DNA from 4 places in the Streptomyces sp. NPDC030165 genome. Region 3 is predicted to be linked to each of the others. Evidence: riboswitches for the same ligand, from Rfam matches in the RefSeq annotation. Region 3 holds a riboswitch; each other region holds the start of a gene.
What was found. A riboswitch is a leader RNA that binds a small molecule or an ion and turns the genes downstream of it on or off. The one in region 3 is predicted to bind cobalamin.

Region 1 (5,955 bases), on a different contig from region 3:
CCGCGCCCGCTCCCTCGGCCTGTCCCACATGGTGCTGTCCGCGATGCCGCACATCGAGAAGGCCCACCGCGTGTACGAGCGCATCGGGTTCACGCGCACACCCGAGCGGGACTGGGAGCCGGTACCGGGTATCAGGCTGTGGGCGTTCGCGTGCGAGCTGGACGTGGCGGACCGGCGGCCAGGGGCCTGACACGCCTGTCCTACGGCCGCAGCCTCCGCACGAACACGTCCGACGCCCCGTTCGTGTCCCCCGGGACCAGGTTCGCCGCGTCGGAGTCGAAGGCGAGGGTGCGGCCCAGGGCGTCGGTGGAGACGTTGGAGGACCAGGCCTGGGCCTGGGAGCCGTCGGCGGCGACGCTGACCCGTTCGACGGCGCCGGTCCGCATGTCGCGCACGAAGATGTCCTGCGCGCCGTTGGTGTCGTCGCGCACCAGGTCCGGAACCGTGGACTCGAAGAACAGGCGGCGGTTGTCCGCGGACAGGAAGCCGTTGTTGGAGCGGCCCTCCTGCGGCTGTCTGCCGTCATAGGTGTACGTCATCTGCTCCGTCGTGCCCTTGACGAGGTCGCGTACGAACAGGTCCGCCCTGCCCGTCGGATGGCCGGGCACCACCTCTCCGTACTGGCTGGAGAAGACCGCGTAGCGGCCGTCGGGGCTGAGTGAGGCGTTCCAGGCGCCGACGGTCTCGCCGGTCGAGCTGAGGCTCGCCACGCTCGTGCGGCCGGTGTCCAGGTCGTGCAGGAAGAAGGGGTAGCTGTGCGGTTTGCGCAGGCCGGCCTCGTCGCGGGCGGCCGGGGCCGAAGCCGGGGGCAGATTCCGCGCCTTGGAGGTGAAGCCGACCTTGCGGCCGTCGTAACTGAGCACGGGGTAGGTGGAGGGGCCGGTGGCCTGCTCGCCGGTGACGGAGACGCTCACCCGTGTCACGGTGCCGCTCTTGCGGTCGCGTACGAAGATGTCCTGTGCCTTGTTGGTGTCGCCGGGCACCAGGTCCTCGCGGCTGGAGGCGAACGCCACGTACCGGCCGTTGGCGCTGATCACCGGCATCTGGGAGCCTTGCTTGCCCTGCGGGGGACGCCCGTCGAGGGTCACGCTTTCGGTCCGCCCGGTCCGCCGGTCGTGGACGAAGATGTCGGTGTCGGCGTTGGTGTCGCCCGGCACGAGGTCGGCCGCGTCGGAGGCGAAGGCGACGTAGCGGCCGTCGGCGCTGATGGTGGGCGAGGACGACCAGGAGCCGGCCTGCGTTCCGTCGCTCGCCACGTTGACCCGCTCGACGGCGCCCGTCCGCAGGTCCTTCACGAAGATGTCCGACTGCCCGTTGGTGTCGCCGGGCACGAGGTCGGCCGCGTCGGAGGCGAAGGTGACGTACCGGCCGTCGGCACTGATCGCCGAGGTGGACGAGCCGCCGTTGCCCTGCGTGCCGTCGGCGGCGACGCTGACGCGTTCGGTGCCGTGCGGCGGCGCGGTCCGGGCGGTGGCCGTCGTGGCGGGCAGCAGTGCGGCGAGCGCGCACACGCCGGTCGCGGCGGCGAGTCTTCGTGCGGTGGTGCGGGTGAGCCTCATGGCTGGTTCCCCTCCTGGTCGGTGCGTTGGTGCGTTGGTGCGTTGGTGCGTACGGCGCCCGCGCGCCGATGCCGTGGCGCGCCGGGCGCGTAAGCCGTGCCGGTACCGGGGCCGGCACCGGCACGTCAGTGCCGGAGCCGGCGGACGAAGACGTCGCCCGTCCCGTTCGTGTCCCCGGACACCAGCCCCTCGTCGCGCGAGTCGAAGGCCGCCAGCCGTCCGGAGGCGTCGGGTGCCGCGATGTTCGTCCAGGACGTCGACTGGGCGCCGTCCTCGCCGACGTTGATCCGCTCGACCTGCCCGGTGTGCAGGTCGCGGACGAAGCCGTCCACCTCGCCGTTGGTGTCGCCGGGCACCAGGCCGGTGGCCACGGAGGTGAAGAAGAGCCGCCGGTTGTCCGCGGTGAGCCGCCCGTCGGAGGACCAGCCGTCGGCCTGGGAGCCGTCGTGCGCGCGGGTCAGCAGCCGGGTGGTGCCGCGTTCCAGGTCGCGGGCGAAGAGGTCGTACGTGCCGTTGGTGTCGTCCGGCACCACGTCGTCGGCCACGGCGGAGAAGACCGCGTACCGGCCGTCGGGGCTGAGCCGGGGGAACGGGGACACGCCGACCACGGCACCCGTGGTGCTCAGGCTCGCCGCCCGGGTCCGGCCGGTGGCCAGGTCGTGGACGTACATGGGGTCCTGCGGCGGCGGGCGGCGGAAGCCGGGCCCGGCGGGGACGAGGTTGTCCGCCTTCGAGGTGAACGCGACCCGGCGGCCGTCGGCGCTGATCGACGGGAAGGCGGACGCGCCGTTCGCCTGGGTGCCGTCGCTCGCCACGCTCACCCGCTTCACCGTTCCCGCCTGCACATCGTGGACGAAGATGTCCAGGCGCTCGTTGGTGTCGCCGGGCACCAGGTCCGGGCGGTAGGAGCCGAAGGCGAGGCGGCGTCCGTCACCGCTGAGGGCGAAGTTCTGGACCCCGTACCCGTACGGGGACTTCCCGGCGCCCGCGGTGGGGCTCACCGTGCGCCCGGTGCGGCGGTCGTGGACGAAGACGTCGCCCTCGCCGTTGGTGTCGCCGGGGACCAGGTTCGTCGCACCGGAGTAGAAGGCGACGTACCGGCCGTCGGCGCTGATCTCGGGCGAGCCGGAGAGGCCGTCGCCGAGCGTGCCGACGCTGCCGACGCTGACCAGGTCGACCTTTCCCGTCCGTAAATCCTTGACGTAGACGTCCTGGTGGCCGTTGGTGTCCGTGGGGCCCAGATTGGTGGCTTCCGAGGTGAATGCCACGAACCGCCCGTTCGCGCTGAGCTTCGGATCCCCTGAAAAACCGTTTCCCTGGGTCCCGTCCGCGGCGACGCTGACCCGCTCGGTGGCCGGCGCCGCCCGCCCCGCGGCGGCCGCCGGCGCCCCGGGCAGCGTCCCCGCCACGACACACACTCCCGCCACCAGGCCCACGACTCGCCCGGCGCCACGCGCCGCACCGGTTCTTCGCATGTCCCCCCTCACACATGACCCCCACCCGCCCCGCCGGCCGACGGAGCAGACAAGGAGCCAATACGCTTCAGGAGTCCCGGTCAACGCATCAGGGACATTCCGCGCCACCAATACGCCCCGTGCATCAGCCCCCGTCCAGGCCGCTCCGAACGGCTCGGGAACAGCCCGGAACGGCCTCGGAACACCCCGGGAGCGGCCCCGCGGCGGACTCGTGGCACCCTCTCGGAGGCCCCGCAGAACCCCCGGAACACGCTGCGACAGGGCATCCGAATACCACGGCTCCGGACAACCCCGCGCCAACGCGACACAAGATATGGGGGTGCGTGCACGAGGCAGCACAAGATGTATGCTCGTGCTCGCTGTCGTCGCAGGGGAATCCGGTGCGAATCCGGAACTGTCCCGCAACGGTGTACGAAGTGCGCACACCGCACCCGTGAGTCCGAAGACCTGCCCACAGCACGCCCGCGCCGGCACCGGCGCGGTCGTCGATACGTCCGGGTCTCGCGGGTTGGACCGGTGGACGCTGCGCGGTGTGCCCGCGCACCCCTTGCCTACCGGGGGTGCCGCACGCCCGCACGCGCCGCCGTGCCCTCCCCAGGCCCCCGCCGAGTGAGGGAGAGCAGCACGTGACCATCGCGCCAACGGAGCCCGCAGCAGCCGAGCAGGTCGCGCAGCCCGCGAAGGACACGCAGCCCCAGCAGGGCCCCGGCGGCCAGGCCACGGACGGCCCCGGCGCCGCCCTGCTGCGTACGCTGACCGACCTCACCGCCGACCTGCCCGCCACCGACCCGGGCAAGATCGCCGCCGCCGCGCTGCGCGGTCGCCACCCCGGCTCCGACGAGACAGAGCTGCGCTCGCTGGCCATGGAGGCCGCGGCCGGTCTGATCGGCGACGAGCCGCAGTACTCCAAGCTGGCCGCCCGCCTGCTGACCCGTGCCATCGCGGAGGAGGCGGCCGCGGAGGGGGCGGTCGCCTTCTCCGCCTCCGTCGCCACCGGGCACCGCGAGGGCCTGATCGCCGACGGCACCGCGGAGTTCGTACGCACCCACGCGGCGCGCCTGGACGCGCTGGTGGAAGGCGCCCTGGCGGACGGCGCGGACGACCGCTTCGGCTACTTCGGCCTGCGTACCCTGCACTCCCGCTACCTGCTGCGCCACCCGATCTCCCGCCAGGTGATCGAGACCCCGCAGCACTTCCTGCTGCGGGTGGCCTGCGGCCTGGCCGAGGACCACAGCGAGCGGGCACTGGCCGACGTCGCCGAGCTGTACCGGCTGACCAGCACGCTGTCGTACCTGCCGTCCTCGCCGACGCTGTTCAACTCCGGCACCCGGCACCCGCAGATGTCCTCCTGCTACCTGCTGGACTCCCCGCTGGACGAGCTGGACTCGATCTACGACCGCTACCACCAGGTGGCGCGCCTGTCGAAGCACGCCGGCGGCATCGGCCTGTCGTACTCCCGGGTCCGGGCCCGCGGCTCGCTGATCCGCGGCACCAACGGCCACTCCAACGGCATCGTGCCGTTCCTGCGCACCCTGGACGCCTCGGTCGCGGCGGTGAACCAGGGCGGCCGGCGCAAGGGCGCCGCCTGCGTCTACCTGGAGACCTGGCACGCGGACCTGGAGGAGTTCCTGGAGCTGCGCGACAACACGGGCGAGGAGGCCCGGCGCACCCACAACCTGAACATCGCGCACTGGATCCCCGACGAGTTCATGCGCCGCGTCGAGGCCGACGCCGACTGGTCGCTGTTCTCCCCCAGCGACGCGCCCGAGCTGGTGGACCTGTACGGCGACGCGTTCGACGCCGCGTACCGCAAGGCGGAGGCCGAGGGCCGCGCCGTCAAGCAGGTCCCGGCCCGGGTGCTGTACTCGCGGATGATGCGCACCCTCGCGCAGACCGGCAACGGCTGGATGACCTTCAAGGACGCCGCCAACCGCACCGCCAACCAGACCGCCGAGCCCGGCAAGGTCGTGCACTCCTCGAACCTGTGCACCGAGATCCTGGAGGTCACCGACGACGGCGAGACCGCCGTCTGCAACCTCGGCTCGGTCAACCTCGCCGCCCACCTGCGCAATGAGGCCGACGGCTGGGAGGAAGCGATGGACTGGGAGCGGCTGGACGCCACCGTCCGCACGGCCGTCACCTTCCTCGACCGCGTGGTGGACATCAACTTCTACCCGACCGAGCAGGCCGGGGCCTCCAACTCCCGCTGGCGCCCGGTGGGTCTGGGCCTGATGGGTCTCCAGGACGTCTTCTTCCGGCTGCGGCTGCGCTTCGACTCGCCCGAGGCGCGGGAGCTGTCCACGCGCATCTCCGAGCGGATCATGCTCGCGGCGTACGAGGCGTCCGCCGGCCTCGCCGAGCGGCACGGCCCGCACCCTGCCTGGTCCGCGACCCGTACGGCCCGCGGCGTGCTGCACCCCGACCACTACCCGAACGCCGAGCCGCGCTGGGCGGACCGGTGGGCGGCGCTGCGCGCCCGGATCGCGTCGACCGGTATGCGCAACTCGCTGCTGCTGGCCATCGCGCCGACCGCCACCATCGCCTCCATCGCGGGCGTCTACGAGTGCATCGAGCCGCAGGTCTCCAACCTGTTCAAGCGCGAGACGCTGTCGGGCGAGTTCCTCCAGGTCAACGCGTACCTGATCGAGGAGCTGAAGGCGCTGGGGCTGTGGGACGCCCGCACCCGTGACGCGCTGCGCGAGGCCAACGGCTCGGTGCAGGAGCTGGACTGGATCCCCGCCGAGACCCGCGAGCTGTACCGCACGGCCTGGGAGATCCCGCAGCGCTCGCTGATCGACATGGCGGCGGACCGTACGCCCTACCTCGACCAGAGCCAGTCGCTGAACCTGTTCATGGCGTCCCCGACCATCGGCAAGCTCAGCTCGATGTACGCGTACGCCTGGAAGCGCGGCATCAAGACC
Region 2 (5,955 bases), on a different contig from region 3:
GCCCTCGCGCAGGAGGCTCGCCGCCTCCTCGGTGCTCGGTACGCGGGGGGAGTGGATGTCGTACACACCGGGCCCGGCCTCCCGCGGGTAGCCGTGCCCGGCCAGTTCGCGGGCCACCTGCATGCGGGAGCGGGCGGCCTCCAGACTGATCACGTCGGCGTCGAGGTCGTCGATGGCCTGCACGATGTCGCCGAACTCGGCGTAGCACATGTGCGTGTGGATCTGCGTCCGGTCCCGCACCCCGCCGGTGGTGAGGCGGAACGCCTCGGTGGCCCAGGCGAGATACGCGGCACGGCCGGCGGCGCGCAGCGGCAGCGTCTCGCGCAGGGCCGGTTCGTCCACCTGGATGACCTGGGTGCCGGCCGCCTCCAGGTCGCCGACCTCGTCGCGCAGGGCCAGCGCCACCTGGCGGGCGGTGTCGCCGAGCGGCTGGTCGTCACGGACGAAGGACCAGGCGAGCATGGTGACCGGGCCGGTCAGCATCCCCTTGACCGGCCGGTCGGTGAGCGACTGCGCGTACCGCGTCCACCGCACCGTCATCGGCTCGGGCCGCGAGATGTCACCGGCGAGGACCGGCGGACGCACGTACCGCGTGCCGTACGACTGGACCCAGCCGTGCTGCGTGGCGAGGTAACCCGTCAGCTGCTCCGCGAAGTACTGCACCATGTCGTTGCGTTCGGGCTCGCCGTGGACAAGCACGTCGATGCCCGCCTCCTCCTGGAAGGAGAGCACCTCGCGGATCTCGTTCTTGATGCGCTCCTCGTACCCGGCCGTGTCGATGCGCCCCGCACGCAGGTCGGCCCGGGCGGTGCGCAGTTCGGCGGTCTGCGGGAAGGAGCCGATGGTGGTGGTCGGCAGCAGGGGCAGGCCCAGGTGGGCCCGCTGCACGACGGTCCGTTGCGCGTACGGCGCCGAGCGGCGGCCGTCGGCGTCGGTGACGGCGGCGGTACGGGCCCGTACGGCGGGGTCGTGGGTGATCGCGGAACCGGCGCGGGACGCCAGGTCCGCGCGGTTGGCGGCCAGTTCGGCGGCGATCGTGTGGGTGCCCTGCGCGAGGCCGCGGGCGAGCGTGGCGATCTCGGTGGTCTTCTGCTGGGCGAACGCGAGCCAGCGCAGCACCTGCGGGTCGATGTCCCGCTCGGCGGTGGCGTCGAGCGGGACGTGCAGCAGGGAGCAGGAGGCGGCCACGTCGACCCGGTCGGCCAGGCCCAGCAGAGTACCGAGTGTTGCCAGCGACTTCTCGAGATCGTTGAGCCAGATGTTGCGGCCGTTGACGACACCGGCGACCAGCCGCTTGCCGGGCAGGCCGCCCGCGGCGGCGAGCGCGTCCAGGTTGCCCGCGGCGGCCTCGGTGAAGTCCAGCGCGAGACCGTCGACGGGGGCCTTGGCGAGCACCGGCAAGGCCTCGCCGAGCTGGTCGAAGTACGAGGCGACCAGCAGCTTCGGGCGGTCGGCGAGGGCGCCGAGGACGCCGTAGGCGCGCTCGGCGGCGCCGAGTTCGGCCGGAGTGCGGTCCTGCACCAGGGCGGGCTCGTCCAGCTGCACCCACGCGGCGCCGGCCGCGCGGAGGTCGGCCAGGACATCTGCGTACACGGGCAGGAGCCGGTCGAGCAGGGTCAGCGGATCGAAGCCGGCGGTGACACCGGGGGCGGGCTTGGACAGCAGGAGGTAGGTCACCGGGCCGACGAGGACCGGGCGCGGCGTGAGGCCGAGCGCGAGCGCCTCCCGTACCTCGCCGGTCTGCTTGGCGGAGTCGGTGGTGAAGACCGTGTCGGGCCCCAGCTCGGGTACGAGGTAATGGTAGTTCGTGTCGAACCACTTGGTCATCTCCAGCGGTGCCACGTCCTGCGTACCGCGTGCCATCGCGAAGTAGCCGTCCAGGGCGTCGGCCTCGAAGGCGGCGCGGTGCCGTTCCGGGACGGCTCCGACCATGACGCTGGTGTCCAGCACGTGGTCGTAGTACGAGAAGTCACCGGTCGGCACCTCGTGGAGTCCGGCCTCGGCCAGCTGCTGCCAGTTCGAACGGCGCAGGTCCTGGGCGGTCTTCTGGAGGGCGTCCGCGGTCACGCGGCCCTTCCAGTAGCCCTCGACGGCCTTCTTCAGTTCCCGGTTCGGTCCCTGGCGGGGGTAGCCGTACACGGTGGCCCGTGCTGCCGCGGCTGCGGGCTTCGCTGTCACGGAACTCTCCTTCGCGAGCGTGATCTTCTCCGAGCCCCGGTGACGGGACGAGAACGCGAAGGAACGACGCACCGGCCGAGCCATGCGGCGCCGAACAGCACCCATGCTCGCCCGGTATGGTCGCCGACCCGCCCTCGAAGGTCACCGGAGTGTCCGCGCACGTATGGACGCACACGGGCAACGGGCAGGTCTTCGGACTCGCGGGCACGCCTGCCGGACTTCGTCCGGCGGACACCTACTGGCCGTCGCTTCCCGGATCCGCGGCCCGGATCCAGTGCGTATGACGGCGGTCGTTCCCGCTCACCGCTGCGGGGCAGTCCCGGATTCCCACCGGGTTCCCTCTTACGACGCGTCTGCCTGGCGGGCAGGGCGAACCAGCTGCACCGGACACAGTAGATCGAGCGCACACCGTACGGACACCCCTGTTCACATGGCGGTACGTGAGATGTGACACCAAGGGCGGGGCGGGGCGGGTGCGGGGCGGGCCGACCGTCTTCCGGCGGCTTGTCCGGCGTCAGCCCGCACTCTCACCCGGGCCGGCTGACTCCCAGCCGGACATGGCCAGTTCATCGTCGCGCAGGGCCCACACGGGCCCGTCGCCCGGGGCGGGCCCCTCGACCACCCGCAAGTGGTAGGGACGGTACTCGTCGTCCGCGTCCTCGACGGTGAACCCGGCGGACGCCAGGATCGCGGCCATCGCCCGCGTCATCGCGGCCGAGACCTCGCCGCAGTGCCGCAGGACGGGGTCGTCCAGCAGCTTGAGGCGGAGCGCACGGGTCGTGCACTCCCGCAGGCGCGGACCGGCCGACCAGTCCACATACACGCCGCCGGCCGCATCGGCGCCGTGATCGACTTCCACCTCCACACCGCCGGCCAGAACGGGATGCAGGCCGGGCGCGCGCACCGGGAGGCCGGCGGCGGCCAGCTCGTCGCGCACCTTCGACGCGAGCGCCTCCTGACGCACGGACTCTTCAGCACTCACCTTCTCGAACATCCGCTCAATCTAGCGGCCCGCGCTGACACCGAACCGGAAATCCGCTTCGGTCCAGCCCGGTTCGGGCGGTGCCGGTTCGGACGAGGTGGCGGCCTTTTCGGCGAGTTCGCTCACCCGGGACACGATCGAGGCGATCTTTTGGTGATCCTCGACGAGCTTCGCGACCGTCGGGGCGGGATCCGGTCGTGCGCGCAGCAACTGGGAGAACAGTCCCCCGTCCTCGCCCCTGTGATGCGACGAGAGAGCGTCACAAAAGGCCAGGCAATGCAGACCGGTACGTCATCGTTCCCCGTGCGGCGCCCGAGATGCGTCCTGACGTGATGGATCCGGCGGCGCAGTTCTTGATGGGCTTGTGAGGGCTGAAGGCTCAGGGCAGCTGTACGAGCGCCGCCGCGGGGAGCCTGGAAAGAACGGGATGCCACGGATGGCGGCCCTTTCGCTTCCACATCTCCATGCCTGACGCAGTCCGTCACCGGCACGCGATGCTGCCGCTAGCCGACCACGCGATGCGGCGATAAGGCAAGCACGGTGCCCCTGTCCCGTCCCGTCCCCTCTCGGACGGGTCCGGATCGGCGCTCACCGAGCATGCCCGGGCCTGAACACGAGGGAACATCTCCGAAATCGGGCGCCCCGCCGCCCCGTCGGCACAGCCTGGTCCCCGCAGAGGGCGACGCTCGCTCAGGCGCGACGCACTTCGAGGACTGGTTGCGGGGGGCCGCCTGAGAGCGGCAACGGTCAAGAATGGATTGCGGAGGGGTGCGTGGGGGAAGGCTGATGTTTTTTTGGGGGTGTTGGGGTTTGGGTGGGACTTGGTGAAGTGGTCAACTATTTATTGACAGTTGCTCTGCGTGGGTGATTGAGTCGGGCACGCCGCGGGGGCCTTGTTCACGGTTTTTCGAACTGTGAGGGAGGGGCGGCTGCCGAACGAGTCCTGTCCGTCGAGCCCTGTCGACCACCACCGAACCTCTCTCCGACATCTTCCGGTAATTCCTTTCTGCCGCGGCAGCGGTGGTTCTGACTGGGATCTCTTCCTCTTCTTGGTGTGGTGTCGGTGTGGCGTTCGCCTGCCCGTGAGCGGTGAATTCCGTGGCGTGGTGGTGATGTCGGGCGCAAGGCATGGCAGGTGCTCTCAGGCGGCGCTGGTTCCGGTGTCCAGGAACAGGAGCAAGGTGTGCTTGACGCCCGGATGGCGGCCCGGAAGGCATTCGACAAGCCGGGTACTGACTCGGCGGATCTGGTGGTGGACGGCGGGCGGGCCGAGAAGGCCGTCGGTGCCGGAGCGCTGAGCGTCCGGGTACCGGGGGACAAATCGGTCAGTCACCGGGCGCTGCTGGCGGCACTGCTTCCCGGTGCGCCCGAGGTTCTGACGGTGCGCAACGCCAACCTGGGCGGCGCCGTACGGGCGTTGCTGCCGGCGATGCGGGCGCTGGGGGTGGAGGCCGGCGTGGACGGCGGCACGCTGACCGTGCGGCGCGGCGTGCCGCCGGTGCCGCAGCGGGTGCGTGAGCATCCGGACGTGGCCGGATGGCCGGAGGGCGTGCCGTACGTGGAGACCGGAGGGTCGAGCGCCGCGGCCCGGCTGCTGATCGGTGTGCTCGCGGGGAGCGGCACCGCGGCGGTGGTGGACGGGGACGAGGTGCTGCGGCACCGGCCGATGGACTGGCTGGTCGATCCGCTGGCCGAACTGGGCGCGGACATCGCGTATCTCGGGAATGACGGCTGCCTGCCCGTATGGGTGAAGGGGGCGGTGTGCCGGTCCGGCAGGACGGTGGAGTTACGCGTGGGCAGCGCGCAGGCGCGGTCCGGGGTGCTGCTGGCCGTGGCTGCCGCGGGGCTGCCCGCGACCGTACGGCACCCGGTGCGTTCGCGGGACCACACCGAGCGGATGCTCGCCTCGTTCGGCGCCGTGCTGGAGGAGGGGGACGGGGAAGTCGTCTGGGGTGGTGGTGCGTTCGAGGTGCCGGGCGTCATCGAGGTGCCGGCCGATCCGTCGCTGGCGGCGTACCCCGTGGCGGCGCACCTGCTGTGGGGGGACGGCGGCACGCTGCGGGTACCGGGTGTCTGCCTGAATCCGACGCGGACCGGGTTCTTCGAGGTGCTGCGGAGGGGCGGAGCGGATATCGAGTACGAGTACGGGAGCGGGGGCGGGAAAGAGGACACAGGCCTCACGGAGGGCCGGACTCGGGGCGGGGAGCCTGTAGGGGCCGTGGTGGTGCGAGGGGGGCTGGAGGGGGTCGAGTCCGTCCGGGTGGACGAACCCTGGCTGCTGCACGCGCTGATCGACGAGGTGCCGCTGCTGGCCGTGGTCGCGGCCCGGCTGCCGGGGACGTCGTGGATCGGATGTGCGCAGGAGCTGCGCTTCAAGGAGACGGACCGGCTGACGACCACGGCGCGGATGGCCGCGGCCTTCGGCGCCCGGGTCGAGGTGGCGGCGGACGGGCTGACGGTGCGCGGCGGCGCACCGTTGCGCGCCGGGGTGGTGCCGGGTTTCGAGGACCACCGGATCGCCATGGCCGCCGCGACGCTCGCGGGGTGCCTGCCGGGGCGTACCACGGTGCGCGGCGGCGCCTGCCACCGCACGTCATTTCCCGACTTCGCCGATGTCCAACGGGCCGTCGGCGCCCGTATCGCGATCGCAGAGGACTCCGAGTGATGATGAGTGAGGCGAGTACCGAGGCGCGGTCCACGGGCAGCACCCTGGGCCCGGATTTCAGCAGCGGCAGCGGCCCCTGGCTGTACGCGGAGGACGGCTCCGCCTGGTTCGACGGGACCGCGGGAAGCGG
Region 3 (5,955 bases):
GACGACCGGGGTGTCCGGGGAGCGGTGTTCCAGGAGGAGTTCGCGGGCCTTGGCGACCTGCCAGGTGCGGGTGCGGGAGCCGGGGTTGTAGAGGGCCATCGCCAGGTCGGCGGAGGCGGCGGCGTGGAGGCGGTCGGCGATGACTTCCCAGGGCTTGAGGCGGTCGGAGAGGGAGATGACCGCGTAGTCGTGGCCGAGGGGCGCGCCGGCGCGGGCCGCTGCCGCGTTGGCGGCGGTGACGCCGGGGAGGACCTGTACGGGGACGGATGCGTACGGGGGCTGGGCGGCGACTTCGAGGACGGCGGTGGCCATGGCGAAGATGCCGGGGTCGCCGCCGGAGACGACCGCGACCCGGCGGCCGCGGCGGGCCAGGTCGAGGGCGAGTTCGGCGCGTTCGGACTCGACCTTGTTGTCGGAGGCGTGGCGGGCCTGGCCGGGGCGTACCGGCACGCGGTCCAGGTAGGTGGTGTAGCCGACGAGGTCGGTGGCGGAGGCGAGGGCGCCGCGCGATTCGGGGGTGAGCCAGAGGGGGCCGGCCGGGCCGGTGCCGACGACCACGACCGAGCCGGTGACCGGAGCGGGGGGCGGGGTGGCGATACGGCTGGGGACGACGGCGACGGAGAAGTAGGGGACGGTGGACGGGTCCACCTCCGACAGGGGCGCCGTGCGTTCGCCGGGCATGGTGGCGCGTTCGACGTAGTCGGCCTCGGGGAGGCGGCCGGAGTCGGTGAGGGCCTGGTGTACGGAGGGGAAGGTGCGGCCGAGCTTCATGACGACGGCGGCGTCGGTGGCGGCCAGGCGGGCGGTCAGTTCCTCGGTGGGCAGGGTGCCGGGGAGGATGGTGAGGACTTCGTCCGCCTCGCAGAGCGGCTTGCCGAGGCGGGCCGCTGCCGCGCTGACAGAGGTGACGCCGGGAATGACCTCGGTCTCGTACCGGTCGGCCAGGCGCTGGTGCATGTGCTGGTACGAGCCGTAGAAGAGCGGGTCGCCCTCGGCGAGCACGGCGACGGTGCGGCCCGCGTCGAGGTGCGCGGCGAGGCGGGCGGCGGCTTCGGTGTAGAAGTCGTTGAGGGCGCCCCGGTAGCCGTCGGGGTGGTCCGTGGACTCCGTGGTGACCGGGTAGATCAGGGGTTCTTCGTGGTGGTCCGGGCGGATGTGGCGCTCGGCGATGGAGCGGGCGATCGAGCGGCCGTGGCGGGCGCTGTGGTACGCGATGACGTCGGCGGACGCGATGACCTCGACGGCGCGCAGGGTCATCAGGTTCGGGTCGCCGGGGCCGAGGCCGACGCCGTACAGGCGGCCGCGGGTGCCAGGGGAGGACTGCTCGGCTGTGCGGCCGGTGGTGTGCTGCTCGGTCACTCTTCCACGCTCGCTATCGCGTTGATCGCGGCCGCGGCCATGGCGCTGCCGCCGCGGCGTCCGCGTACCACCAGGTGTTCCAGGCCGGAGGGGTGCTGGGCCAGTGCGTCCTTGGACTCGGCCGCGCCGATGAAGCCGACCGGGATGCCGATGACGGCGGCCGGGCGGGGCGCGCCCTCCTCGATCATCTCCAGGAGGCGGAAGAGGGCGGTGGGGGCGTTGCCGACGGCGACCACCGCGCCGTCCAGGCGGTCGCGCCACAGTTCGAGGGCGGCGGCGCTGCGGGTGGTGCCCATGCGCTTGGCCAGGTCCGGTACGGACGGGTCGGCGAGGGTGCAGATCACGTCGTTGCCGGCGGGCAGCCGCTTGCGGGTGACGCCGCTGGCGACCATGTTCGCGTCGCAGAGGATGGGGGCGCCGCCGCGCAGGGCCTCGCTCGCGCGGGCGACGACCTCGGGGGAGTACGCCAGGTCGCGTACGAGGTCGGTCATGCCGCAGGCGTGGATCATCCGGACCGCGACCCTGCTGACGTCGTCGGGCAGGTCCGCGAGGTCCGCCTCGGCGCGGATGGTGGCGAAGGACTGGCGGTAGATCTCCGCGCCGTCCTTCTCGTAGTCGAACTCGCTCACTGTGCTTCGTTGCCCTCGGTCATGTCGTTGTGCGGTCGGCCGCGCGGGCCGACGCGACGGCGTCGGCGAGGCGGTCGGTGTCGGTCAGGGGGATGGTGGTCGCGGTGGCGGCCTCGTCCCGGGTGCCCCGTACGGATACGTCGTAGCCGTCGCCGGTGGCCACGACATCGACCCATGCGCCGTGCGGGTGGCCGCAGCGGCGGGCGCAGCCCGACCAGTGGACCGGCAGCCCGGTGCCGCCCTCGCGCAGGGTGGCCACGGCGTCCGCCCGTACGTCGGACAGGGACTTGGCGCAGCCGGGGCGGCCGGTGCAGGCGCCGAGTCCGTACCAGGGGGAGGCGGGGTCGGTGACCAGACCGGCCGTGGCCAGTTCGCGCAGCCGGGCTCCGGCCGTCTCGGGAGACAGGCCGGGGACGACCACGCCGCGCCAGGGTGTCATACGCAGTTCGGCGGAGCCGGTGGGGACACCGGCGGCCAGTTGCCGGAGCTGCGCGGTGGTGAGGCGGCCGAGGGGCGCGAGGAGGGAGAGGGCGCGGGTGCCGTCGGGGGAGGCGGTCACTCCAGGGCGGGGTGGGGCGGGTGCTGTTGCCGAGGGCACCGGGGCCGTCGGGTACGGCTGCGCGTCCGGCTCCTGGAGGCGCGTACGGAGGAGGCCGCGTACGGCCGCGGCGTCGTACCCGGGCGGGAGTTCCCGTACGCGCCAGGAGCCGTTGCCCGCCTCCTGGGCGACGGTGAGGAACGCCTCCGCGGCGGCGAGGGCCGCGCGGGGCGCGTCGGGGCCGGGGAGCCGCAGTGCCTCGGTGTCGTCGCCGACGCGCAGCAGCGCCGTGCCGCCGGCTTCTGCGATCAACGTCACATCGCCGCCGAGCGCGGCCATGTCGCCGCGGCCGTCGTCCAGTGCGAAGAGGAAGCGGCCGGACAGGGCGGGGGCCGTGTCGCTGGCGCACAGGAGAAGGTCCAGTTCACGGGCCCATTCCTGGACGGCGGCGCCGCCGTCCGCGCCCTGTCCGTCGAGTCCGGCGAGCGGGGAGGCGACGATGTTGCGTACGCGTTCGTGGCGGTCGGAGGGGAGCAGGCCGGCGGCGCGCAGCAGGTCGGCGAGGGGGGCGGCGCTGTCTTCGGCGAGGCCGCGCAGCTCCACGTTGCCGCGGGAGGTGAGGGAGAGGTGGCCGTCGCCGAGGCGGTCCGCGGCGTCGGCCAGCATCTCGCACTGAGGGGGCGTCAGCAGACCTGCGGGGAGCCGGAGTCGGGCCAGGGCGCCGTCGACGGCGGAGTGCAGCCGCAGCGCTCCGGGGCAGGCGTCGCCGCGGTCCCGTACGCAGGCGGCACCGCTGTCCCGTACGAGGGATTCGTCCCGGTGCGGGGGTATCGCGGGGGTGGGCGGCATGGCGGCGAGCATACCGACGATGGCTGGACGGTCCGCCGCCCGCCGTTCGGGCGGAGCCCTTACTATGCAGGTCGGTGGGTCAGCTGGCCCATCGGACGCCAGCGACGGCGCCAAGGGAGGAAGCCCGGTGGAAATCCGGCGCGGTCCCGCCACTGTGAGCCCGGCCACCGCCGGGCGAGTCAGGAACTCCCGCCGTCCGTGAACACCGCCCGGGGCGCGGACCCCGAGGAAGGCCAGACGCCGCAATGATCCTGCTGCTGTCGACGTCCGACACCGACCTGCTCAGCGCCCGCGCGGCCGCCGGTCCCGTGCCGTACCGGCTCGCCAACCCCGCCCGGCTCGACCTCGCGGAGCTGCCCGCGCTCCTGGACGGCGCCGACCTGGTCGTCGTCCGGCTCCTCGGCGGTCTGCGCGCCTGGCAGGAGGGCCTGGACCAGCTCCTCGCCGCCGGCCAGCCCCGCCCCGTCGTGGTGCTCACCGGCGAACAGGCGCCGGACGCGCAGCTCATGGAGGCGTCCACCGTCCCCATCGGCATCGCGGCCGAGGCTCACGCCTACCTGGCGCACGGCGGCCCGGCCAACCTGGACCAGCTCGCCCGCTTCCTGTCCGACACCGTGCTGCTGACCGGCCACGGCTTCGAGCCGCCGGCCGCCGCGCCCTCCTGGGGCCACCTGGAGCGCTCGAAGCACCTGGCGGCGGAGGCGCGTACCGGTGCGGAGGTCGTGGCCCGTACGGACGACACGGGCGCCGCGACCGGCCCGCTGGTCGCCGTGCTCTACTACCGCGCCCATCACATGAGCGGCAACACCGGCTTCATCGAGTCGCTGTGCGAGCGGATCGAGGAGGCCGGCGGGCGCCCGATGCCGCTGTTCGTGGCCTCGCTGCGGGCGCCCGAGCCGGAGCTGATCGAAGAGCTGCGGGCCGCCGACGCGATCGTGACGACCGTGCTGGCGGCGGGCGGTACCAAGCCCGCCGAGGCGTCGGCCGGCGGTGACGACGAGTCCTGGGACGCGGGCGCGCTGGCCGCGCTGGACGTGCCGATCCTCCAGGCCCTGTGCCTGACCGGGCCGCGCAGCGCCTGGGAGGAGAACGACGAGGGCCTGTCCCCGCTGGACGCCGCCAGCCAGATCGCGGTGCCGGAGTTCGACGGCCGGCTGATCACCGTCCCGTTCTCCTTCAAGGAGACCGACGAGGACGGCCTGCCGGTGTACGTCGCCGACCCCGAGCGCGCCGCCCGGGTCGCCGGCATCGCCGTACGCCACGCCCGGCTGCGCCACATCGCGCCCGCCGACAAGCGCCTGGCGCTGGTGCTGTCCGCGTACCCGACCAAGCACTCGCGTATCGGCAACGCGGTGGGCCTGGACACCCCGGCGAGTGCGGTGGCGCTGCTGCGCCGTCTCCAGGAGGAGGGGTACGACTTCGGTGACGAGGCCGTACCGGGCCTGGAGTCCGGCGTCGGCGACGAGCTGATCTACGCGCTGATCGAGGCCGGCGGCCACGACCAGGAGTGGCTCACCGAGGAGCAGCTGGCCCGCAACCCCGTCCGCATCCCCGCCGCCGATTACAAGCGCTGGTACGGCACGCTTCCGCAGGAGCTGCGCGAGCAGGTCGAGGAGCACTGGGGACCGCCGCCCGGCGAGATGTTCGTCGACCGGAGCCGGAATCCGGACGGCGACATCGTGCTGGCGGCGCTGCGCCGCGGCAACCTGCTCATCCTCATCCAGCCGCCGCGTGGCTTCGGCGAGAACCCGATCGCGATCTACCACGACCCCGATCTGCCGCCGTCGCACCACTACCTGGCCGCCTACCGCTGGATCGCCGCCTCCCAGGAGGACGGCGGTTTCGGCGCCGACGCCATGGTCCACCTCGGCAAGCACGGCAACCTGGAGTGGCTGCCCGGCAAGAACGCCGGCCTGTCCGCCGCCTGCGGCCCGGACGCGGCCCTCGGCGACCTGCCGCTGATCTACCCCTTCCTGGTCAACGACCCGGGCGAGGGCACCCAGGCCAAGCGCCGGGTGCACGCCACGCTCGTCGACCACCTCGTGCCGCCGATGGCCCGCGCCGAGTCGTACGGCGACATCGCGCGCCTGGAGCAGCTGCTCGACGAGTACGCGGCGATCTCCGCCATGGACCCGGCCAAGCTGCCCGCCATCCGCGCCCAGATCTGGACGCTGATCCAGGCCGCCAAGCTCCACCACGACCTCGGCCTGGAGGAGCGCCCGGACGACGAGGGCTTCGACGACTTCCTGCTGCACGTCGACGGCTGGCTGTGCGAGGTCAAGGACGCGCAGATCCGCGACGGGCTGCACGTCCTCGGCGGCGCGCCCGCCGGTGAGGCCCGCGTCAACCTCGTACTCGCCATCCTGCGCGCCCGCCAGATCTGGGGCGGCACGTCCTCGCTGCCGGGCCTGCGCGAGGCGCTGGGCCTGGACGAGTCGGCCGCGACCCGTACCACCGCCGACGCGGTCGAGGAGCGCGCCCGCGGCCTGGTGCAGGCCATGGACGACGCGGACTGGGATCTGGCCGCCGTCGAGCGGGTCACCGCGGAGCTGCCGGAGGACCAGCGCGAGCCGGTCGCGG
Region 4 (5,955 bases), 120 kb from region 3:
CGCCAGCAGGTACGTGCCGCCGACGTCCGGGACGAAGCCGATGCCGGTCTCCGGCATGGCGACCTTGGACCGTTCGGTGACGATGCGTACGCTGCCGTGCGCCGAGACGCCGACGCCGCCGCCCATCACGATGCCGTCCATGACGGCGACGTACGGCTTGGGGTAGCGCGCGATGCGGGCGTTGAGCCGGTACTCGTCGCGCCAGAACGCGGCGGACGCCGCACCGCCGCCGGACCGCGCGTCCGTGTGGATGGCGCGGATGTCGCCGCCCGCGCACAGGCCGCGCTCACCCGCACCGGTGATCACCACGGTCTCGACCGCGGGGTCGTGCTCCCACGCGGTCAGGGCCGCGTCGATCCGGCGCACCATGGTGTGGTTCAGGGCGTTGAGGGCATTGGGCCGGTTGAGGGTGAGGTAGGCCGCGCGGCCCTCGGTGCGCAGCAGTACGGAGTCGTCGCGGGCGGGGGCCGGTGCGAGGTCGTCGCGTACGGGGGTGCCGGTCATCGGGCGGCCCCCGTTCCGGCCTTGGCGCGGGTGGCGCCGGCCCCCGCCCCGGTCAGCCCGCGGGCCACGATCAAGCGCATGATCTCGTTCGTTCCTTCCAGGATCCGGTGCACCCGAAGATCGCGGACGATCTTCTCCATGCCGTACTCACTCAGGTAGCCATAGCCGCCGTGCAGTTGCAGCGCACGGTCGGCGACGGAGTAGCCCGTGTCGGTGGCGAACCGTTTGGCCATCGCGCACAGCTGCGGCGCCTGCGGGTCGGCCCGGTCCAGCGCCTCGGCCGCCTGCCGCACCAGCGCGCGGGCGGCGGCCAGCTCGGTGGCCATGTCGGCGAGCCGGAACTGCAGCGCCTGCGCGTCCAGCAGCCGGCCCCCGAACGCCTCCCGGTCCCTGAGGTACGCCTGCGCCGCGTGCAGGGCGCTCTGGCCACCGCCGAGGGAGCAGGCGGCGATGCCGAGCCGGCCGCCGTTGAGGCCGCTCATCGCGATGCGGAAGCCGTCGCCCTCCGCGCCGAGCCGCCGGCCGGCGGGAATGCGGACCTCGTCGAGGATCACCTGCCGGGTGGGCTGCGCGTTCCAGCCCATCTTCTTCTCGTTGGCGCCGAACGACAGGCCCGGGTCGTCCCGTTCGACGACGAACGCCGAGATGCCGCCAGGGCCGTCCTCGCCGGTACGGGCCATCACGATGTACACCTGCGAGGCCCCGGCGCCGGAGATGAACTGCTTCACGCCGGTCAGCACGTAATCGTCGCCGTCGCGCACCGCGCGGGTGCGCAGCGCCGCCGCGTCGGACCCGGCGCCCGGCTCGGTCAGACAGTAGCTGCCCAGGTCCGCCATCGAGCACAGGCCGGGCAGCCAACGGGCGCGCTGTGCGTCGTCGCCGTACCGGTCGATCATCCAGGCGACCATGTTGTGGATGGAGAGGTAGCCCGCGATGGACGGGCAGGCGGTGGCCAGCACTTCGAAGACCAGCACGCCGTCCGTGCGGCTGAGCGCGGAGCCACCGTACTCCTCCCGTACGTAGACCCCGCCGAGCCCGAGCCCGGCGGCCTTGCGCAGCACGTCCACGGGGAAGTGCTTGTCCTGGTCCCAGGCCACGGCGTGCGGCGCGATGTGCTCCTGCGCGAAGTCCAGGGTCGTCTCGGCGATGGCCAGCTGGTCCGCGGTGAGTGAGGTCAGCGAGGCAGCCGTGGTGGCGGTGGTCATGACACTCATCGCGCTCAGCCCATCGTCGGGATGGTGAAGCTCGCGCCCTCCTTGACCCCGGAGGGCCAGCGCGAGGTGACGGTCTTGGTCCGGGTGTAGAAGCGGATCGCGTCCGGGCCGTGCTGGTTCAGGTCGCCGAAGCCGGACCGCTTCCAGCCACCGAAGGTGTGGTACGCGACCGGCACCGGGATGGGCACGTTCACGCCGATCATGCCGGTGTTCACCCGGCGGCTGAAGTCCCGCGCGGTGTCCCCGTCACGGGTGAAGATCGCCACGCCGTTGCCGTACGGGTGCTCCGTGGGCAGCCGCAGCGCCTCCTCGTAGTCCGCCGCCCGTACCACCGACAGCACCGGGCCGAAGATCTCCTCCTGGTGGATCCGCATGTCCGGGGTGACCCGGTCGAAGAGCGATGCGCCCGCGAAGAAGCCGTCCTCGTGTCCTGGCAGGGTGAAGCCCCGTCCGTCGACGACCAGTTCCGCCCCCTCGGTGACACCGAGGTCCACATAGGCGCGGACCCGGTCCAGCGCGTCGCGGCTCACCAGCGGCCCGAAGTCGGCGTGCGGGTCGTCGGAGCGGCCGATACGCAGCGTGCCGACCCGCTCCTTGAGCCGCGCCACCAGCGCGTCGGCGGTCTCCTCGCCCACCGGTACGGCGACCGAGACCGCCATGCAGCGCTCGCCCGCCGATCCGTACCCGGCGCCGACCAGCGCGTCCACTGCCTGGTCGAGATCGGCGTCCGGCATCACGATCAGGTGGTTCTTGGCGCCGCCGAAGCACTGGGCGCGTTTGCCGTGCGCGGCGGCGGTCGCGTAGACGTGCGCGGCGATCGGCGTCGAGCCGACGAAGCCGAGCGCTTCGACGCGCGGATCCTCCAGCAGCGTGTCCACCGACTCCTTGCCCCCGTGCACGACGTTGAGGATGCCGGGCGGCAGCCCCGCCTCCAGGAACAGTTCGGCGAGCCGCAGCGGAACCGAAGGCGCCCGCTCGGACGGCTTCAGGATGAACGCGTTCCCGCAGGCGATGGCCGGCGCGGCCTTCCACAGCGGGATCATCGCCGGGAAGTTGAACGGGGTGATGCCGGCCACCACGCCGATCGGGCGGCGCAGCGAGTGCACGTCGATGCCGGTCCCGGCGTTGTCGGTGAACTCGCCCTTGAGCAGGTGCGGGATGCCGGCCGCGAACTCCACCACCTCCAGCCCGCGCTGGAGGTCGCCGTGCGAGTCCGGGACGGTCTTGCCGTGCTCGCTGGACAGCAGCCGGGCCAGGGAGTCCCGCTCGCCCTCGACCAGGCGCAGGAAGTTCAGCAGCACGCGGGCGCGCCGCTGCGGGTTCCACTCGCCCCACTCCGGCTGGGCGGCCGCGGCGTCCGCGACGGCCGCGGTCGTCCCGGCCCGGTCCGCGAGCGGGACCCGGGCCTGCACGGTGCCGGTGTTGGGGTCGTACACATCGCCGTAAGCACCCGATGTTCCCGGTGTGTGCTTGCCGCCGATGAAATGGGTCAGTTCACGGACCATGGGGGCCTGCTCTCGTCAGGTGAGATCCGGGGATGGCACGGCCGGGCCCACGTACGGCGCGGATGGCGCGCGGCACGCGGCGGGGCCGTGGGACGCGAAAGGCGTGGAACCGTCAGCGCGCGGGCGGTGCCGCGGGCCGGACCGGATCACCTGGGCTGTGGGTACGCACCGGTGCCATGCGTGTCTGCTCCATCCTCGTGGACAACACGGAACAACACCCACGGCCGGTATCCTGGCTTCCGGATCACCGCGCGCCGCCCGCCTTCCCGACTCACCTGCGTCAGTGGCGTGTTGCTCGGCGTCGCACTCCCCGGTCACAGTGGCGGGACCACGCCGGATTCGCACCGGCTTCCCTGCACCGCGGGCCTACGACACGAACATATAGTTGGACGTCCTAGTAAGTCCAGGGGGAACGGGGACCGGGTCCGCCCTCATCCCTCCCGCACCGGATACGGCACGAACGTGCTGCTGTTCTCGTCGATGGCCAGCGCCCGTCCGAGCGGCGGCACGGCGCGCTGCGGGCACTCCAGGCGTTCGCAGACCCGGCAGCCCATGCCGATCGGCGTGGCCGCGGCGGCGTTGTCCAGGTCCAGGCCGTCGGAGTAGACGAGCCGGGACGCGTGCCGGATCTCGCAGCCGAGGCCGATGGCGAAGGTCTTGCCGGGGTCGCCCCAGCCGCCGCGGTGCCGGGTGACGGCGCGTGCCGTCCACAGGTAGCGGCGGCCGTCCGGCATGGCGGCGATCTGTACGTGGATGCGGCTGGGCGCGGTGAACGCCTCGTAGACGTTCCACAGGGGGCAGGTGCCGCCCGCGCGGGAGAAGTGGAAGCCGGTGGCGGACTGCCGCTTGGACATGTTGCCGGCCCGGTCGACGCGGACGAAGGAGAACGGGACCCCGCGCCGGCGCGGCCGCTGAAGGGTGCTCAGCCGGTGGCACACCGTCTCGTACCCGAGGCCGAAGCGGTCGGTCAGCCGCTCGATGTCGTACCGCAGCTCCTCGGCGGCGGCGTGGAACGGGCCGTACGGCAGGACCAGCGCCGCCGCGAAGTAGTTGGCGACCCCGATCCGGGCCAGCGACCAGGCGGTCGAGCCCTCCTCGAAGTCCTCGGAGGCGGGCCGCGACAGCTCCTCACCGGCCTCCAGCAGCGCCAGCTGGGTCGCCATGCGGAAGGCCCGCTGCCCGGGCCGCAGCCCGGCCGACAGGCGCAGCACCCGGGTGGACGGGTCGTAGTGGTGCAGCGGCCCGTCGGGTGTGCCGGCCAGGCGTACGCCGTGCCGCTCGGTGAGCCGGGCGGCCAGCGCGCGCTGCACCTCGCCGGGGCGGATGCCCAGCTCGGCGGCGAGTTCCTCGGCCGCGGTGTCGGCGTCGTGCAGATAGTTCTGCCGCCGGTAGAAGAACTCGCGGATCTCCTCGTGCGGTGAGAGCGGCACAGCCGGGTCGGTGCTGCCGCCGCCCCGGCCCTCCGCCACCTCCGCCAGCCGCTCGGTCAGCGCCTGGTTGCGCCGTCCCAGGCCGAGCAGGACCGACGCCACCGCGGGCTGTCGCGAGGCGAGTTCGGACAGGTCGGTGGGGGAGACCCGGCCGGCGGCCAGCTCGTCGGCCAGGGCCTCGCGCAGGTCGGCCAGCACCCGGCTGGTGTCGCGCTCGGAGAAGAAGCCGGGGTCCACCCCGAAGGTCTCGGTCAGGCGCAGGAGTACGGGCACGGTCAGCGGCCGTGAGTCGTGCTCCATCTGGTTCAGGTAACTGGGCGAGATGGCCAGGACGCGGGCCAGCGCGGCCTGGCTGAACCCGCGCTCCTCCCGCAGCCGCCGCAGCCGCGCCCCGGCGTAGATCTTGCTCACGGTGCCCCCTCCGTCGCTGCCGGCGCCCGGCAGCACCCTAGTCGCCTTACGGTCGTCAGGGGACTTCGCAACCTTGGCAGAACGGCACCGGAAGATTGGCGGAACTTGGCTGCGGGCCACGGTTGATGGCACCAAGTGCCACTGTCAGAGTCGGCAGTGCGGCCCGCGGCAACATTGCTCACCCGCTACCGGGACGTCCGACGGGCCGCACTTCACAGCTTCGGTGGCACTGGCATGGCACTTGGTGCCGGGTATTCGCACCGTTCACCAGTGGCCTGCCAGAAACCCGCCAGTTCAGTCAGTTCAGCCAGTCCGAGCAGTTCAGGCAGAGCAGTCCACCACGCACAGCGGTCCACCACAGCGGTTTCGAGCGAACATCCGGGAGATGGTCATGGCACAGGCAGATTCCAAGGCGGCCGAGGAACTGGCCCAGCGGTGGGCGACCGACCCGCGGTGGCAGGGCACCACCCGTACGCACAGCGCCGCCGACGTGCTGCGGCTGTCGGGCAGCGTCCGCGAGGAGCACACCCTGGCCCGCCGCGGCGCCGAGCGCCTGTGGCGTCAGCTGCACGAGCAGGACTACATCCACGCCCTCGGCGCGCTGACCGGCGGCCAGGCGGTGCAGATGGTCAAGGCGGGGCTGCAGGCGGTCTACCTCTCGGGATGGCAGGTCGCCGCCGACGCCAACCTGGCCGGCCACACCTACCCCGACCAGAGCCTGTACCCCGCCAACTCGGTGCCCCAGGTGGTGCGCCGCATCAACAACGCGCTGCTGCGCGCCGACCAGATCGCCACCGCCGAAGGAGCCCACGACACCACCGACTGGCTGGTGCCCGTCGTCGCCGACGCCGAGGCCGGATTCGGCGGCCCGCTCAACGCCTTCGAACTGAC

Region 1: linked by a shared signal. The riboswitch ahead of ACZ4Z1_RS29305 (ribonucleoside-diphosphate reductase subunit alpha) and the one ahead of cobN (cobaltochelatase subunit CobN) in region 3 are both predicted to bind cobalamin.
Region 2: linked by a shared signal. The riboswitch ahead of metE (5-methyltetrahydropteroyltriglutamate--homocysteine S-methyltransferase) and the one ahead of cobN (cobaltochelatase subunit CobN) in region 3 are both predicted to bind cobalamin.
Region 4: linked by a shared signal. The riboswitch ahead of ACZ4Z1_RS15370 (CoA-acylating methylmalonate-semialdehyde dehydrogenase) and the one ahead of cobN (cobaltochelatase subunit CobN) in region 3 are both predicted to bind cobalamin.

The regions. Positions count from the first base shown of each region.
Region 1 covers NZ_JBVIBD010000018.1:6,027-11,981, forward strand. The annotation lists gene ACZ4Z1_RS29290 (GNAT family N-acetyltransferase) at 1-190, shown strand, start outside; gene ACZ4Z1_RS29295 (TolB family protein) at 201-1,559, opposite strand; gene ACZ4Z1_RS29300 (hypothetical protein) at 1,685-2,827, opposite strand; cobalamin riboswitch at 3,371-3,503, shown strand; gene ACZ4Z1_RS29305 (ribonucleoside-diphosphate reductase subunit alpha) at 3,661-5,955, shown strand, end outside.
Region 2 covers NZ_JBVIBD010000016.1:157,295-163,249, reverse strand. The annotation lists gene metE (5-methyltetrahydropteroyltriglutamate--homocysteine S-methyltransferase) at 1-2,178, opposite strand, end outside; cobalamin riboswitch at 2,345-2,572, opposite strand; gene ACZ4Z1_RS27950 (hypothetical protein) at 2,693-3,172, opposite strand; gene ACZ4Z1_RS27945 (hypothetical protein) at 3,182-3,370, opposite strand; gene ACZ4Z1_RS27940 (3-phosphoshikimate 1-carboxyvinyltransferase) at 4,344-5,825, shown strand; gene ACZ4Z1_RS27935 (aspartate aminotransferase family protein) at 5,828-5,955, shown strand, end outside.
Region 3 covers NZ_JBVIBD010000007.1:196,707-202,661, reverse strand. The annotation lists gene ACZ4Z1_RS15885 (precorrin-2 C(20)-methyltransferase) at 1-1,359, opposite strand, end outside; gene ACZ4Z1_RS15880 (precorrin-8X methylmutase) at 1,356-1,988, opposite strand; gene cobG (precorrin-3B synthase) at 2,008-3,387, opposite strand; cobalamin riboswitch at 3,435-3,582, shown strand; gene cobN (cobaltochelatase subunit CobN) at 3,621-5,955, shown strand, end outside.
Region 4 covers NZ_JBVIBD010000007.1:74,619-80,573, reverse strand. The annotation lists gene ACZ4Z1_RS15380 (enoyl-CoA hydratase/isomerase family protein) at 1-504, opposite strand, end outside; gene ACZ4Z1_RS15375 (acyl-CoA dehydrogenase family protein) at 501-1,718, opposite strand; gene ACZ4Z1_RS15370 (CoA-acylating methylmalonate-semialdehyde dehydrogenase) at 1,724-3,223, opposite strand; cobalamin riboswitch at 3,429-3,601, opposite strand; gene ACZ4Z1_RS15365 (short-chain fatty acyl-CoA regulator family protein) at 3,655-5,064, opposite strand; gene aceA (isocitrate lyase) at 5,456-5,955, shown strand, end outside.